2 regions of the Haloechinothrix salitolerans genome follow, and region 2 is predicted to be linked to the other one. Evidence: riboswitches for the same ligand, from Rfam matches in the RefSeq annotation. Region 2 holds a riboswitch; the other holds the start of a gene.

Region 1 (7,331 bases), 2.7 Mb from region 2:
GTCGCCAGAACCGCGCCTATCGTCCTCGTTCGTATCACCGAATCCTCCCCATGGTCCCGCCCCCGATTCGCTGCCTTGTTGTTTACCTGACGGCGATGAGGCGCGCGAGGTTGCACCCCTACAGTCGCGACGTGCGGCCGCGATGCGCGTGACGTCTCCCCCGGGTTGAACTCATACCCCCAAGGGGTATATGGTCCTGGTTTAGTAGATACCCGTGAGGGGTATATTCGAACCAGGCGACACAGGAGGACTGTCATGGCTACCGCGACCTACACCGTTTCCGGCATGACTTGCGGCCACTGCGCGCAGTCGGTGACCGAGGAGGTCAGCGAGGTTCTCGGCGTCACGGACGTCGCCGTGGACCTGCCGACCGGCGCGGTTACCGTCACCAGCGAGGCGCCCGTGTCGGAGGACCAGATCCGTGCCGCCGTGACCGAGGCGGGCTACGAGCTGGTCAGTCAGGAGTGACCCGGTGAGCACCATGCGACAGGAACCGGCGACGGCCGATGTCGAACTCGCCATCCAGGGCATGACCTGCGCGTCGTGCGCGAACCGGATCGAGCGCAAGCTGAACAAGCTCGACGGCGTGCACGCCACGGTCAACTACGCCACGGAGACGGCTGCCGTCAGCTACCCGGCGGAACTCGACCCCACGGCACTGCTCGACACGGTCTCCGCGGCGGGGTACTCCGCGACGCTTCCGGAGCCGAAGCGTACCGCCGACGATGTCGACGGTGCGGAGGGCTGGCACGACGCCAAGGCCGATGGCGAGACGCGCGCCGCCCGCGACCGGTTGCTGATCTCGGCGGCGTTGTCAGTGCCGGTCATCCTGCTCGCGATGGTGCCCGCGCTCCAGTTCACCTACTGGCAGTGGATCTCGCTGACGCTGGCGAGTCCGGTCGTCGCGTGGGGCGGGTTCCCGTTCCACCGCGCGGCGGTGAAGAACCTGCGCCACGGCACCGCCACGATGGACACCCTCATCTCGATGGGCACCATCGCGGCCTACCTGTGGTCGCTGTACGCGCTGTTGTGGGGTGGTGCCGGCATGCCTGGCATGACCCACCCGTTCGAGTTCACCATCCAGCGGGGCGACGGCGCCGCGGCGATCTACCTCGAGGTCGCGGCGGGCGTGACGACGTTCATCCTGGCGGGGCGCTACTTCGAGGCTCGCGCCAAGCGGCGGGCCGGTGCGGCGTTGCGAGCGCTGCTTGAACTGGGCGCCAAGGACGTCTCGGTGCTCAGGGACGGCGTCGAGCAGCGGATTCCGGTGGACCAGCTCGCGGTCGGCGACCACTTCGTCATCCGGCCTGGCGAGAAGATCGCCACCGACGGCGTGGTGGTCGATGGCAGCTCCGCCATCGACGAGAGCATGCTGACGGGCGAGTCCGTGCCGGTCGAGGTCGTCGCGGGTAACACGGTCACCGGCGGCACGGTCAACGCGGCGGGCAGGCTCGTCGTCCGCGCGGAGCGGGTCGGTTCGGACACGCGGCTCGCGCAGATGGCGAAGCTGGTCGCGGACGCGCAGAGCGGCAAGGCAGCCGTCCAACGGTTGGCGGACCGGATCTCCGCGGTGTTCGTGCCGATCGTGATGCTGCTCGCGGCGGGCACGCTGGCGTACTGGCTGCTTTCCGGTGGCGGTGTGCAGGCGGCGTTCACCGCCGCCGTCGCGGTGCTGATCATCGCGTGCCCGTGCGCGCTCGGCTTGGCGACACCGACGGCGCTGCTGGTCGGCACCGGGCGTGGCGCGCAGTTCGGCATCCTGATCAAGGGGCCTGAGGTACTGGAGTCCACCCGCAAGGTGGACACCGTTGTGCTGGACAAGACCGGCACCGTGACCACCGGACGGATGGCGCTGGTCGACGTCCACGCTGCCGAGGATGTCGACGTCACCGACGTGTTGCGACTCGCGGGCGCGGTGGAGAACGCGTCCGAGCATCCGATCGCGCAGGCCATCGCGCGCGGCGCGCGGGACAAAGTCGGGGACCTCGGCACTGTTGAGGACTTCACCAACCTGGAAGGCCTCGGTGTGCAGGGCGTTGTTGACGGGCATGCGGTGCTTGTCGGGCGGCAGTCGCTGCTGGACGACTGGAGCCAGCCGCTGCCGGAGGAACTGCTCGCCGCCAAGCGCGCGGCCGAGGCCGAGGGGAGCACGGCGATCGCCGTCGCCTGGGACGGTCAGGCGCGCGGGTTGCTGGTCGTGGCGGACACCGTGAAGGACACCTCGGCCGAGGCGATCGGAATGCTACGGGGTCTCGGACTCACGCCGGTGCTGCTGACCGGGGACAACGAAGCCGTCGCACGGTCGGTGGCGGCGCAGGTTGGCATCGACGAGGTGATCGCCGAGGTGTTGCCGAAGGACAAGGCCGACGTCGTGAGCCGATTGCGGTCCGAGGGCAAGGTCGTGGCGATGGTCGGCGACGGCGTCAACGACGCGGTCGCGCTGGCTACGGCGGACCTCGGTCTCGCGATGGGTACCGGCACGGACGTCGCGATCGAGGCGGGCGACCTCACGCTGGTGCGTGGCGACCTGCGCGCGGCGGCGGACGCGATCCGGCTGTCACGGCGCACGCTCGGCACGATCAAGGGCAATCTGTTCTGGGCGTTCGCCTACAACGTCGCGACGTTGCCGGTGGCGGCGGCCGGGCTGCTCAACCCGATGCTCGCCGGTGCGGTGATGGCGTTCTCGTCGGTGTTCGTCGTGTCGAACTCGCTCCGGTTGCGCCGGTTCCGTGCCGCCGTGCGCTGAAAGCGGCCTTCACCACACCTCCGACGTCGGGGAGTAGACGTCTGAGGCCTCGGCGCGTACGTTGATCCCGACGACAACTCCATAACGGGCCGCATGAGCCGGAGCGGGAGAGTCCTCGTGTTCGCAGCGAGGCGCCGAAGGAGCAAGCTCCCCGCCAAACTCTCAGGTACCCATACCGCTTCAGGCCAGGCCACTCTGAAAAGCAGGCGCTCAAGCGCCTCACCCACGGTGCAAGCCGTCCGCGCATGAAGCGTGGCCGGTGAAGCTCTCAGGTTCATGACAGAGGGGGAGTTCCTATCCACTGACCGAGGAGCTCCCAGATGTCCGTTTCGTCACCACCGCATCATCCGGTACCGCGCGCTCCCGAGGAGTACCCGGCATGAGCACGCCGTCTCCGTTGCACGAGGTGCACGCCGCGCTCGGCGCGTCGTTCACCGACTTCGCTGGCTGGAACATGCCCGTCCGTTACAGCAGTGAGCTGGCCGAACACCGCGCGGTCCGCGAGGCCGCCGGCCTGTTCGACCTCTCGCACATGGGCGAGATCGAGATCACCGGGCCGGAGGCCGCGCAGGTCCTGGACTACGCGCTAATCGGTAAGCTCTCCGCCGTCAAGGTGGGCCGCGCCCGCTACAGCATGCTGTGCGACGCCGACGGCGGCGTGCTGGACGACCTGGTCACCTACCGGCTTGGTGAGGAGCGTTACCTCGTCGTCGCGAACGCCGCGAACGTGGGTGTCGTCGCATCCGCGCTGGTCGAACGAGCGGAGAAGTTCGAAGCGACCGTCACCGACCGCTCCACCGAGTACGCGCTGATCGCGGTGCAGGGCCCGAAGTCGGCGGCGATCGTGCGTGCCGTGAGCGACGCCGACCTGGAGTCGTTGCGCTACTACGCCAGCATGCCCGCGACGGTCGATGGCATCGACCTGCTGCTGGCCCGCACCGGCTACACCGGCGAGGACGGTTTCGAGCTGTACTGCGCCCCCGAGCAGGCGCAACAGGTGTGGCGGACGCTGGAGGCGGCCGGTGAGCCGCACGGTCTGCTGCCCGCGGGGCTTGCCTGCCGCGACACGCTCCGGCTGGAGGCAGGGATGCCGCTCTACGGGCACGAGCTGTCCGCACGGCTCACACCGTTCGACGCCGGGTTCGATCGGCTGGTGAAGTTCGAGAAGGAAGGCGACTTCGTCGGTCGCGCCGCGCTCGCCGAGCGCGCCAAGCAGCAGCCGAGCAGGGTGCTCGTTGGTCTGACCGGCACCGGACGTCGCGCGCCACGCGCCGGTTACGCTGTGCTCGGCCCGGACGGCACCACCGAGATCGGTGAGATCACCAGCGGCGCGCTGTCGCCAACGCTGGGTTATCCGATCGCGATGGCCTATGTTTCCGCCGAGTGCCGCGAGCCTGGCACGAGCCTGCACGTCGACGTGCGGGGCAAGGCACTGCCGGTCGAGGTGGTTGCCCTGCCCTTCTACCAGCGATCCTGACCCCTGCCGAAAGGAACGATTGCGAGCAATGGACATCCCAGAGCACCTCAAATACACCGAAGAGCACGAGTGGCTGGCGCTGGACGGCGACGTCGCCACCGTCGGCGTGACCGACTTCGCGCAGAGCTCGCTCGGTGACATCGTGTTCGTGGAGCTGCCGGACCAAGGCGATGAGATCAGCGCGGGTGAGCCGTGTGGCGAGCTGGAGTCGACCAAGTCGGTCAGTGAGCTGTACGCCCCGGCCACCGGTGAGGTCGTCGCGGTCAACGAGGACATCAGGGACACGCCTGAGCTGGTCAACAGCGACCCGTACGGCGATGGCTGGCTGTTCCGCGTGCGTGTCGGCGAGCTGCCGGAGCTACTCGACGCAGCCGATTACGCAGAGATCATTAAGGAGTGAGCTGGGTTGTCCACATTTGATGCCGACTTGTCCACAGTCGATCCGGAGGTCGCGGCAGCGGTCGATGCCGAGCTGCGTCGTCAGCAATCCACCCTTGAGATGATCGCTTCGGAGAACTTCGCGCCGGTCGGCGTGCTCGAGGCGCAGGGCTCGGTGCTGACGAACAAGTACGCCGAGGGCTACCCGGCCAAGCGCTACTACGGCGGCTGTGAGCACGTCGACGTCGTCGAGAACCTGGCTATCGAGCGGGTCAAGGCGCTGTTCGGGGCCGAGCACGCCAACGTGCAGCCGCACTCTGGCGCGCAGGCCAACGCCGCCGCTATGGCCGCGCTGCTTGAGCCGGGCGACACCATCATGGGCCTGAGCCTGGCGCACGGTGGACACCTGACCCATGGCATGAAGATCAACTTCTCCGGCAGGCTCTACAACGTTGTCGCCTACGAGGTCGACAAGGAGTCAGGCAAGATCGACATGGGCGAGGTGGAGCGCCTCGCCAAGGAGAACGAGCCCAAGCTGATTATCGCGGGCTGGTCGGCGTACCCGCGCCAGCTCGACTTCGCCGAGTTCCGCCGCATCGCCGACGAAGTCGGCGCGAAGCTGATGGTGGACATGGCGCACTTCGCCGGGCTGGTCGCCGCTGGCCTGCACCCGAACCCGGTGCCTTACGCCGACGTCGTCACCACCACGACGCACAAGACGCTGGGTGGCCCGCGCGGCGGTGTCATCCTGAGCCGCTCCGAGCTGGCGAAGAAGATCAACTCGACGGTCTTCCCCGGCCAACAGGGCGGGCCGCTTGAGCACGTCATCGCGGCCAAGGCGGTGGCGTTCAAGATCGCGGCGGGCGAGGAGTTCGCCGAGCGGCAGCAGCGGGTCATCGACGGCGCTCGCATCCTGGCCGACCGGCTCTCGCGGCGGGACTGCGCGGACAACGGCGTCAAGGTGCTGACCGGTGGCACCGACGTCCACCTGGTGCTGGTCGACCTGGTCAACTCCGAGCTGGACGGGCGGCAGGCCGAAGACCGGCTGCACGAGGTCGGCATCACCGTGAACCGCAACGCGGTGCCGAACGACCCGCGCCCGCCGATGGTCACGTCCGGCCTGCGGATCGGCACTCCGGCGCTGGCGACGCGCGGCTTCGACAACGCCGACTTCACCGAGGTCTCGGACATCATCGCAACCGCGCTGCGGCCAGAATTCGACGACTCGACGCGCGCCGAGCTGCGTACGAGGGTGGAACGGTTGGCAGCGAAGCACCCGCTCTACCCAGAGATGTAACCCACGGTGCTTCGCCGCCGATGTGCTGGTCACAAGGCGGCGAAGCACCACCGCTCGGCATGAGCGCAAGGAGGCGCCATGGCGATCAGCGTCTTCGACCTGTTCTCGATCGGCATCGGCCCGTCGAGCTCCCACACGGTCGGACCGATGCGGGCCGCACGGATGTTTGTCGATGACCTCGCGGCGGCAGGGACGCTGACCGCCACGGCGCGGGTCACGGCGCACCTGTACGGCTCGCTCGGGGCGACCGGCCACGGGCACGGCAGCGACAAGGCCGTGCTGCTTGGGTTGGAGGGCGAGACCCCGGAAGACGTCGACACCGACAACGTCGATCAGCGCGTCGCGGCCATCCGCGAGCAGCGCTCGTTACGGTTGCTCGGCGAGTATCCGATCCGGTTCGCCGACAACGATCTCGTGCTGCATCGGCGTGCGAAGGGGGACCCGCTGCCGGGTGGACGTCCCGCGCACCCGAACACCATGCGCTTCGCGGCGTTCGATGTCACCGGGGCGGAGTTGGCGGCACGGACGTATTGCTCCATCGGCGGCGGCTTCGTACTCGACGCGTCGGTACCCGATGGGCCCATCGCGGTGCGCGATGAGACGCCGTTGGAGTTCCCCTTCCGCACGGCCGCTGATCTGCTCGCGCACTGCGACGTCACCGGCCTGCCCATCAACGAGATCATGCGCCGCAACGAGCGCACATGGCGCACCGACGCCGAGATCGATAACGGCCTGGACGAGATCTGGCGCGTGATGCGGGACTGTGTCGCGCGCGGATGCCTGCGTGGCGGCGTGCTGCCCGGCGGTCTCAAGGTACCCAGGCGCGCGAAGGCGTGGCACGACAAGCTGGTCGCCGAGGGCGTCTCCGATGATCCGTTGACAGCGATGGACTGGGTGAACCTGTTCGCGCTCGCTGTCAACGAGGAGAACGCGTCCGGCGGGCGGATCGTCACCGCACCCACCAACGGCGCGGCGGGCATCATCCCCGCGGTGCTGCACTACTACGTGCGGTTCGTGCCAGGCGCGGACCAGGACGGTGTGCGGCGGTTCCTGCTGACCGCGGCTGCCATCGGCGTCATCCTCAAGGAGACCGGCTCGATCTCCGGCGCCGAGGTCGGCTGCCAGGGTGAGGTCGGTTCGGCGTGCGCGATGGCGGCGGGCGCGTTAGCCGAGGTGCGCGGCGGTAGCCCGGCGCACGTGGAAAACGCCGCCGAAATTGGTCTGGAGCACCACCTCGGCCTGACCTGCGATCCTGTGGGCGGGCTGGTGCAGATTCCCTGCATCGAACGCAACGCGATCGCGGCGACGAAGGCGATCAACGCGGCGCGGATGGCCCTGCGCGGCGACGGGGCGCACGTGGTGTCGCTGGACAAGGCGATCAAGACCATGCGCGACACCGGCGCCGACATGAAGACGAAGTACAAGGAGACGTC
Region 2 (7,331 bases):
TGTCCAGTACTGGCATCTCCACGAGCAGACCGGCGAGCCGTTCTGGCGCGGCCACCGCGACCTCAAGCGAGACGTTCGCGCCCAGCGAAGTCCCTCCGACGACGGCCTTGTCGATGCCGAGGTGGTCCAGCAGCGCGATGACCTGCTGCGCGCTGTCGGTCATGGAGTACCGCCATGACTCCGTCGGGCGGTCGGAGCCGCCGTGGCCGAGCAGGTCGAGCGTGATCACGCGGAAGCCCTCTCGCGCGAGCCTGCGCGCGAGGTCTCGGTGCAGCCTGCGGGTCATCAGCAAGCCGTGGGTGAGCACGACGACCTTCTCGCCCTTGCCGTACTCGGTGTACTCGAGCCGGAAGCCGTCCCAGGTGAACGCGCCCGCCAGTTCCAGCGGGGCGAGCGCGAGCGGGGGAGTGACCGGTGTCGATCCGTCGTGGGGGGCACCAGGCCCCGATGCCGCTTTCCTCACCGCATGACCTCCTCATCGGTCGCCACACCGGCGCGGGGCGTCCCCCAACCGGGTGCCACCATGGTAAGCGCAGTGGTCCCGGGCCGTGATCAGCTTCGCAGCGCGATCAGGCCAGCCTCATCCCGCATGTCGCCTATGGTGGTCTGGTGAGCACTCGGGAACGCGCGGGACACGCCGATGGCGACGCGCCGCCTGCGCCGCAGCGGCTGGTGACGCTGCCGAACCTGCTGTCGCTGCTGCGGCTGGCGCTGGTGCCGGTGTTCCTGTGGCTGTTGCTCGGTCCGAGGGAGGACGGCCTCGCGATCGCGGTGCTGGTCTTCGCGGGTGTCAGCGACTGGCTCGACGGCAAGCTCGCCCGCTGGCTGGACCAGATGAGCAAGCTGGGACAGCTGCTCGATCCCGCGGCCGACCGGCTCTACATCCTGGCGTTGTTGATCGCGTTCCTGCTGCGCGACATCTTGCCGCCGTGGGTGATCGCCGCGTTGGTGGCGCGGGAACTGTTGCTCGTGCTGTGTGTGCTCGCGTTGCGGCGTTACCGGTTCAGCTACCCCGAGGTCACCTACATCGGTAAGGGCGCGACGTTCGTGCTGATGTATGCCTTCCCGCTGTTGTTGCTGGTCCAGGGCGCGTTCGCCGACCCGTGGGTGGTCGAGATCGTCCGCCCCCTCGCCTACGCGTTCATGATCTGGGGCGGAGCGCTCTACGTCTGGTCGGGAGTGCTGTACGCAGTGCAAACAGTGCTGGCTATCCGGGGAGCGCGAGCGGCGGGGGTCAGCGGGGCGGAACCGGCCAAGGGCACTGGTGCCTAAGACCGCCACGTTCCCGGCGGGTTTTGGGGAGTCAGGGGGGACGCGAGCGGACGGGCACGGTACGTTGGCAACCACACGATCGCGAGTCCCACATTGAGCAGTGCGTAAGGAGAGTCCAGGTGAGCACGAACGACGGGCCCGGCGTTCCCCCAGAAGAGGCTCCGGAGCGGACCTCCGTGTTCCGGGCCGACTTCCTCGATGAGCCCCAGGCGTCGGACGCGCAGTCACAGGATGCTTCTGTCGCGGGAGTCGAGGCGCTGCCGGCTGGTTCGGCGCTCCTGGTCGTCAAGCGTGGCCCCAACGCCGGTTCGCGCTTCCTGCTGGACCGCAACACCACCAGCGCTGGGCGGCACCCGGACAGCGACATCTTCCTCGACGACGTGACCGTGTCGCGGCGGCACGCGGAGTTTCGGCGTGAGGGCGGGGAGTTCGTCGTCATCGACGTCGGCAGTCTGAACGGCACATACGTCAATCGCGAGCCGGTTGACCAGGCGGTGCTCGCCGGGGGTGATGAGGTGCAGATCGGCAAGTTCCGGCTGGTGTTCCTCACCGGTGCGAAGCAAGGACAAGCCGGTCAGTGACGGTTCCGCGACGGAGTTGATGGCTGGCTGACGGCGACTGGTCCTGCTGGAGGTGCCACGGCGATCATGATGGCCCCGACGAGGAGGACGGCACGGTGACGGCTGCGGGCAGGCCTCAGCGGAACGGGCTCAGTATCGGGGCGGTCCTCACACAGCTGCGCCCCGAGTTCCCCGATGTCACGATCTCCAAGATCAGATTCCTGGAATCGGAGGGTCTCGTTCAGCCCGCGCGGACCGCGTCGGGCTACCGGCAGTTCACCGCGGCCGACGTCGAACGACTTCGGTTCGTGTTGCTCGCGCAGCGAGATCACTACCTTCCGCTGAAGGTGATCAAGGACCAGCTCGATGCCGCTGATCGGGGGCTGGAGCCGTCGATGCCGACGCCGAAGCTTCCTCGGAAGCTGGTCTCCGTCAACGGCGCCGACGGCAACGGAGCGGGGTTGCCGACGGCGGCGGATTTCGCCGACGGTGCCGAGATCCGCCTGACCGAAGACGAATTACTCGCTGAGGCGGGGATCGACAAGGCCATGCTCAGTGAGCTGGAGCAGTACGGCCTGATCAAACCCGGCGCTGCCGGGTTCTATGATCCCGATGCGGTCCTGGTGGCGAAAACGGTGCGTGCCATGACCGATTTCGGGATCGAACCGCGCCACCTGCGGGCGTTTCGTGCTTCGGCGGACCGCGAAGTGGGGCTCCTTGAACAAATCGTGACCCCGGTTTCGCGGCATCGTGACACCGAGGCGCGTGAGCGGGCGGACGAGATGGTGCGGGAATTGGCCGCACTATCGGTCACGTTGCATACGTTGCTGGTCAAGGCGGGTATCCGTGCTGTCACAGGACGCTGACGTTTGGGTTAGCGACGCACCGGGTGGTCGCTGGGGCTTCAGGTCCTTGGCGATCACGCCTACGCTGTGTAGATGGCCCAGCGCTGGGCACGCGGCCCGGATGACGGGTAGCGTCGACAGTGTCGATGCGGGAAGGTTGATGATGGTGCTGAACCCGCGCACAAGAGAGGGAGGCGAGGCCCGATGAACGAGATGCGCGTCGTCGGTGTGCGGGTCGAACTGCCCGCGAACACACCGATCTTGTTGCTGCGGGAAACCGAAGGCGAGCGGTACCTCCCCATCTGGATCGGCTCGGTCGAGGCGACCGCCATCGCACTGGAGCAGCAGGGTGTGCGTCCCGCACGACCGTTGACTCACGACCTCCTGAAGGAGGTCATCGGAGCGCTGGGCAGGGAGTTGGAGCAGGTCGTGATCACCGACCTCAAGGAAGGCACCTTCTTCGCCGAGTTGGTCTTCGACGGCGGCATCAAGGTCTCCGCGAGGCCGAGCGACTCGGTGGCGCTCGCGCTGCGTGCCGGGGTGCCGATTCACGCCGAGGAGTCCGTGCTCGACGAGGCGGGGTTGATCATCCCGGACGAGCAGGAGGACGAGGTCGAGAAGTTCCGGGAGTTCCTGGACTCGGTTTCGCCGGAGGACTTCCGGGGCGCCGACACCTAGCGGCGCTGGGCCGGGATCACCCGGGCGGAGTATTCACTACACCGGAGGACCCGCTGGTGACAAGGGCCAGGTTAGGCCGTGTCCTGCGAGGTAAGTCTCAACAACGACTTGAGGTCTACCGCGAGTCGCGTTGACCGGCATGTCGGACAGGCATACCGTCAGTGGTAGTCGTGGCGAATCGCGTCGATGTGATTCAGCGTGATCCGCGATGACGTGTCGACTACACGGCAGCTGCGGGAGGTATGCGTGGTCGAGGAGAGTCCCATGCGGGTCACGGGCGAGCAGGGCGAACTGTTTCCCGACGCGACGGTGCCGGACGACCTCGTCGGCTACCGCGGTGCGGCCGCGTGCCAGATCGCGGGCATCAGCTACCGGCAGCTGGACTACTGGGCGCGCACCCAACTCGTCGAGCCGAGCATCCGCACCGCGCATGGCTCCGGGTCCCAACGGTTGTACTCCTTCAAAGACCTCCTCGTCCTCAAGATCGTCAAACGGCTGCTCGACGCGGGCGTGTCGCTGCAGAACATCCGCACCGCGGTGGCGCACCTGCGCAAGCGCGGTGTGCGTGATCTCGCCTCTGTCACGCTGTTCTCCGACGGCACCACGGTCTACGAGTGCACGTCTCCCGAGGAGATCGTCGATTTACTGCAGGGTGGGCAGGGCGTGTTCGGGATCGCCGTCAGTGGTGCCATGCAGGAGATCACCGGTTCCATTCACGAGTTCCCGGCCGAACGCGCCGATGGCGGTGAGATCGCGCCGACCGTGCCGGACGAGCTGACCGAGCGCCGCAAGGCCCGGCGCACCGGATAGATACACGGCGTGGCGCGCCGCTACGACATGCGTTTCAACTCACGGGTTCCGCCAGGGGCTGGCCTCACCCGGTAGACTTGATTACGCAGAAGCTGAACCCGAGCGGGAGAGTCTGGTCGGATCGCACGAAAAGTGCGCTATGACCGGCGCCGAAGGAGCAAATCCTCCCCGGAACCTCTCAGGCACCCAGGACCGCTCGGGTGAGCTGCCTCTGGAAAGCGGGCCCACGGCGATGACGCCATCGGGCCCCGCCGAAGGTGCAAGCTCGCCGCGTGCGGCGGGTGAAGCTCTCAGGCGCCCGGACTCGGGCACGGACAGAGGGGGAGGGCCGCGGACGCGGTGTCCGTGGCCGGAACCCGATGACCGGAGGCACGTGTATGACACCTCGTCAGCCCACGAACCGTCGCCCGCTCGCCGAGCTGGAGCAGGGCATCCCGTTCACGCGACGGCACATCGGCCCCGATGACGACCAGTTGCGGCGGATGCTCGAGGCCATCGGCGTCGACTCGCTGGAGACGCTGGCCGACAAGGCCGTACCCGAGTCGATCCGGGACGCCGGGGACACCGGGCACACGCTCGGGCTCCCCGCGCCAGCCACCGAGGCGCAGGCGCTCGCCGAGTTGCGCGAGCTGGCCGCACAGAACCGACCAATGACCCACTTGATCGGGCTTGGCTATCACGGCACCGTCACCCCGCCGGTGATCCGCCGCGCCGTGTTGGAGAACCCCGCCTGGTACACCGCGTATACGCCGTACCAGCCGGAGATTTCGCAGGGCAGGCTGGAAGCGCTGCTGAACTTCCAGACCCTGATCGCGGACCTGACCGGCATGCCCGTGGCGAACGCGTCGATGCTGGACGAGTCGACCGCCGCCGCGGAGGCGATGACGTTGATCCGCAGGGCAGCGCGCAAGAACACGTCGTCGCGGTTCGTCGTGGACGCCGACACGCTGCCGCAGACGATCTCGGTGATCGAGACTCGCGCCGAGCCGCTCGGCATCGAGATCGTCGTCGCGGACTTGTCGAACGGGATCGCCGCCGCTGGGATCGAGGGCGACTTCTTCGGCGTGTTGCTGTCCTACCCTGGTGCGTCCGGTGTGCTGCGCGACCAGGAGGCGTTGATCGCCGAGGCCAAGGAGCTCGGTGGGTCCGTCGCGGTCGCCGCCGACCCGCTCGCGCTGACGCTGGTGCGTCCGCCCGGTGAGATCGGCGCGGACGTCGTCGTCGGCTCGGCGCAGCGCTTCGGCGTGCCGATCGGCTTCGGTGGCCCACACGCCGGGTACCTCGCGGTGCGCGAGGGCCTTGAGCGGCAGTTGCCCGGCCGTCTGGTCGGCGTCAGCGTCGACTCCGAGGGCAAGCAGGCGTACCGGCTGGCGTTGCAGACCCGGGAGCAGCACATCCGACGGGAGAAGGCGACGTCGAACATCTGCACCGCGCAGGTGTTGCTCGCGGTGATCGCCGCGACCTACGCCGTCTACCACGGGCCAGAGGGCCTGCGCGCGATCGCGCAGCGGGCGCACCGGATGGCGACCGTGCTCGCGGCTGGGCTGCGCCAGGGCGGTGTCGGGGTCGAGCACGAGGCCTTCTTCGACACTGTGCGCGCGTCGGTGCCAGGCAGGGCGGCGGCCGTCGTCGAGCAGGCCCGCGGGCTCGGCGTGAACCTGCTCCAGGTGGACGACGACCGGGTCGGTATCACCTGCGACGAGACCACCACCCGTGAGCACATCTCGCTGGTGTGGAAGGCGTTCGGGCTATCGGTGTCCGATGTGGACGCCCTGGACGCGGAGACCGCCGACGCGATCCCCGAGTCGCTGGGCCGTACCAGCGACTACCTGACCCATCCCGTGTTCCACAGCCACCACTCCGAGACGTCGCTGCTGCGCTACCTACGCACGCTGGCGGACAAGGACGTCGCGCTGGACCGAAGCATGATCCCGCTCGGGTCCTGCACCATGAAGCTCAACGCGGCGGCCGAGATGGAGCCGATCACGTGGCCCGCGTTCGCGGACCTGCACCCGTTCGCGCCGGTCGAGGACGCGGCCGGGATGCTGCGGATCATCGGCGACCTAGAGCGGTGGCTGGCCGAGATCACCGGCTACGACGCCGTGTCGTTGCAGCCCAACGCGGGCAGTCAGGGTGAGTTCGCCGGGCTGCTGGCGATCCGGGCGTACCACCGCAACCGGGGCGAGGCAGAGCGCGACGTCTGCCTGATCCCGTCGAGCGCCCACGGCACCAACGCCGCCAGCGCCGTGATGGCCGGGATGCGCGTCGTCGTCGTGAAGTGTGACGACCAGGGCAACATCGACTTGGCGCACCTGCGTGAGGTCGCTGAGAAGCACGCGGACGACCTCGCCGCGATCATGATCACGTACCCGTCCACGCACGGCGTCTATGAGGACACCGTGCGGGAGGTGTGCGGGATCATCCACGACAACGGCGGGCAGGTCTACGTCGACGGAGCGAACCTCAACGCGCTGATCGGGCTGGCGCGCTACGGCAAGTTCGGTTCCGACGTCTCGCACCTGAATCTGCACAAGACGTTCTGTATCCCGCACGGTGGCGGTGGTCCCGGCGTCGGCCCGATCGGCGTGCGCGGGCACCTGGCACCGTTCCTGCCGAACCACCCGTTACAGCCGACTGCGGGCCCGGAGACCGGTGTCGGGCCGATCAGCGCGGCGCCGTGGGGCAGCGCGTCGATCCTGCCGATCTCGTGGGCGTATGTGCGGATGATGGGCGCCGACGGGCTGCGGGACGCGACGCTGACCGCTGTCGCGGCGGCGAACTACGTCGCTCGCAGGCTCGACGAGCACTTCCCGGTGCTATACGCGGGCGCGGACGGTCTTGTCGCGCACGAGTGCATCCTCGACCTGCGGCCGATGACCAAGGCGACCGGCGTGACGGTGGACGACGTCGCCAAGCGCCTCGCCGACTACGGCCTGCACGCGCCGACGATGTCGTTCCCGGTCGCTGGCACGCTGATGGTGGAGCCGACCGAGAGCGAGAGCCTCGCCGAGCTGGACCGCTTCTGCGAGGCGATGATCGCGATCAAGCGGGAGAGCGACCGGGTGGCCTCGGGCGAGTGGCCGTTGGAGGACAGCCCGCTGCGCCACGCCCCGCACACCGCGTCGTCCATCGCGGGGGAATGGGACCGGCCGTACAGCCGCGAGAT

What was found. Region 2 has a riboswitch for glycine ahead of gcvP (aminomethyl-transferring glycine dehydrogenase). Riboswitches for the same ligand answer to the same signal wherever they lie in the genome.
Region 1: it holds a riboswitch for glycine, as region 2 does, so the genes downstream of both, gcvT (glycine cleavage system aminomethyltransferase GcvT) here and gcvP (aminomethyl-transferring glycine dehydrogenase) in region 2, are expected to answer to the same signal.

What each region holds. Positions count from the first base shown of each region.
Region 1 covers NZ_JBHSXX010000001.1:602,177-609,507, forward strand. The annotation lists gene ACFQGD_RS02910 (hypothetical protein) at 1-38, opposite strand, end outside; gene ACFQGD_RS02915 (heavy-metal-associated domain-containing protein) at 256-468, shown strand; gene ACFQGD_RS02920 (heavy metal translocating P-type ATPase) at 482-2,746, shown strand; glycine riboswitch at 2,841-2,934, shown strand; gene gcvT (glycine cleavage system aminomethyltransferase GcvT) at 3,126-4,223, shown strand; gene gcvH (glycine cleavage system protein GcvH) at 4,252-4,623, shown strand; gene glyA (serine hydroxymethyltransferase) at 4,630-5,898, shown strand; gene ACFQGD_RS02940 (L-serine ammonia-lyase) at 5,977-7,331, shown strand, end outside.
Region 2 covers NZ_JBHSXX010000001.1:3,339,979-3,347,309, forward strand. The annotation lists gene ACFQGD_RS15880 (alpha/beta fold hydrolase) at 1-385, opposite strand, end outside; gene ACFQGD_RS15885 (CDP-alcohol phosphatidyltransferase family protein) at 670-1,272, shown strand; gene garA (glycogen accumulation regulator GarA) at 1,392-1,853, shown strand; gene ftsR (transcriptional regulator FtsR) at 1,949-2,698, shown strand; gene ACFQGD_RS15900 (bifunctional nuclease family protein) at 2,882-3,355, shown strand; gene ACFQGD_RS15905 (MerR family transcriptional regulator) at 3,620-4,165, shown strand; glycine riboswitch at 4,259-4,370, shown strand; glycine riboswitch at 4,374-4,486, shown strand; gene gcvP (aminomethyl-transferring glycine dehydrogenase) at 4,543-7,331, shown strand, end outside.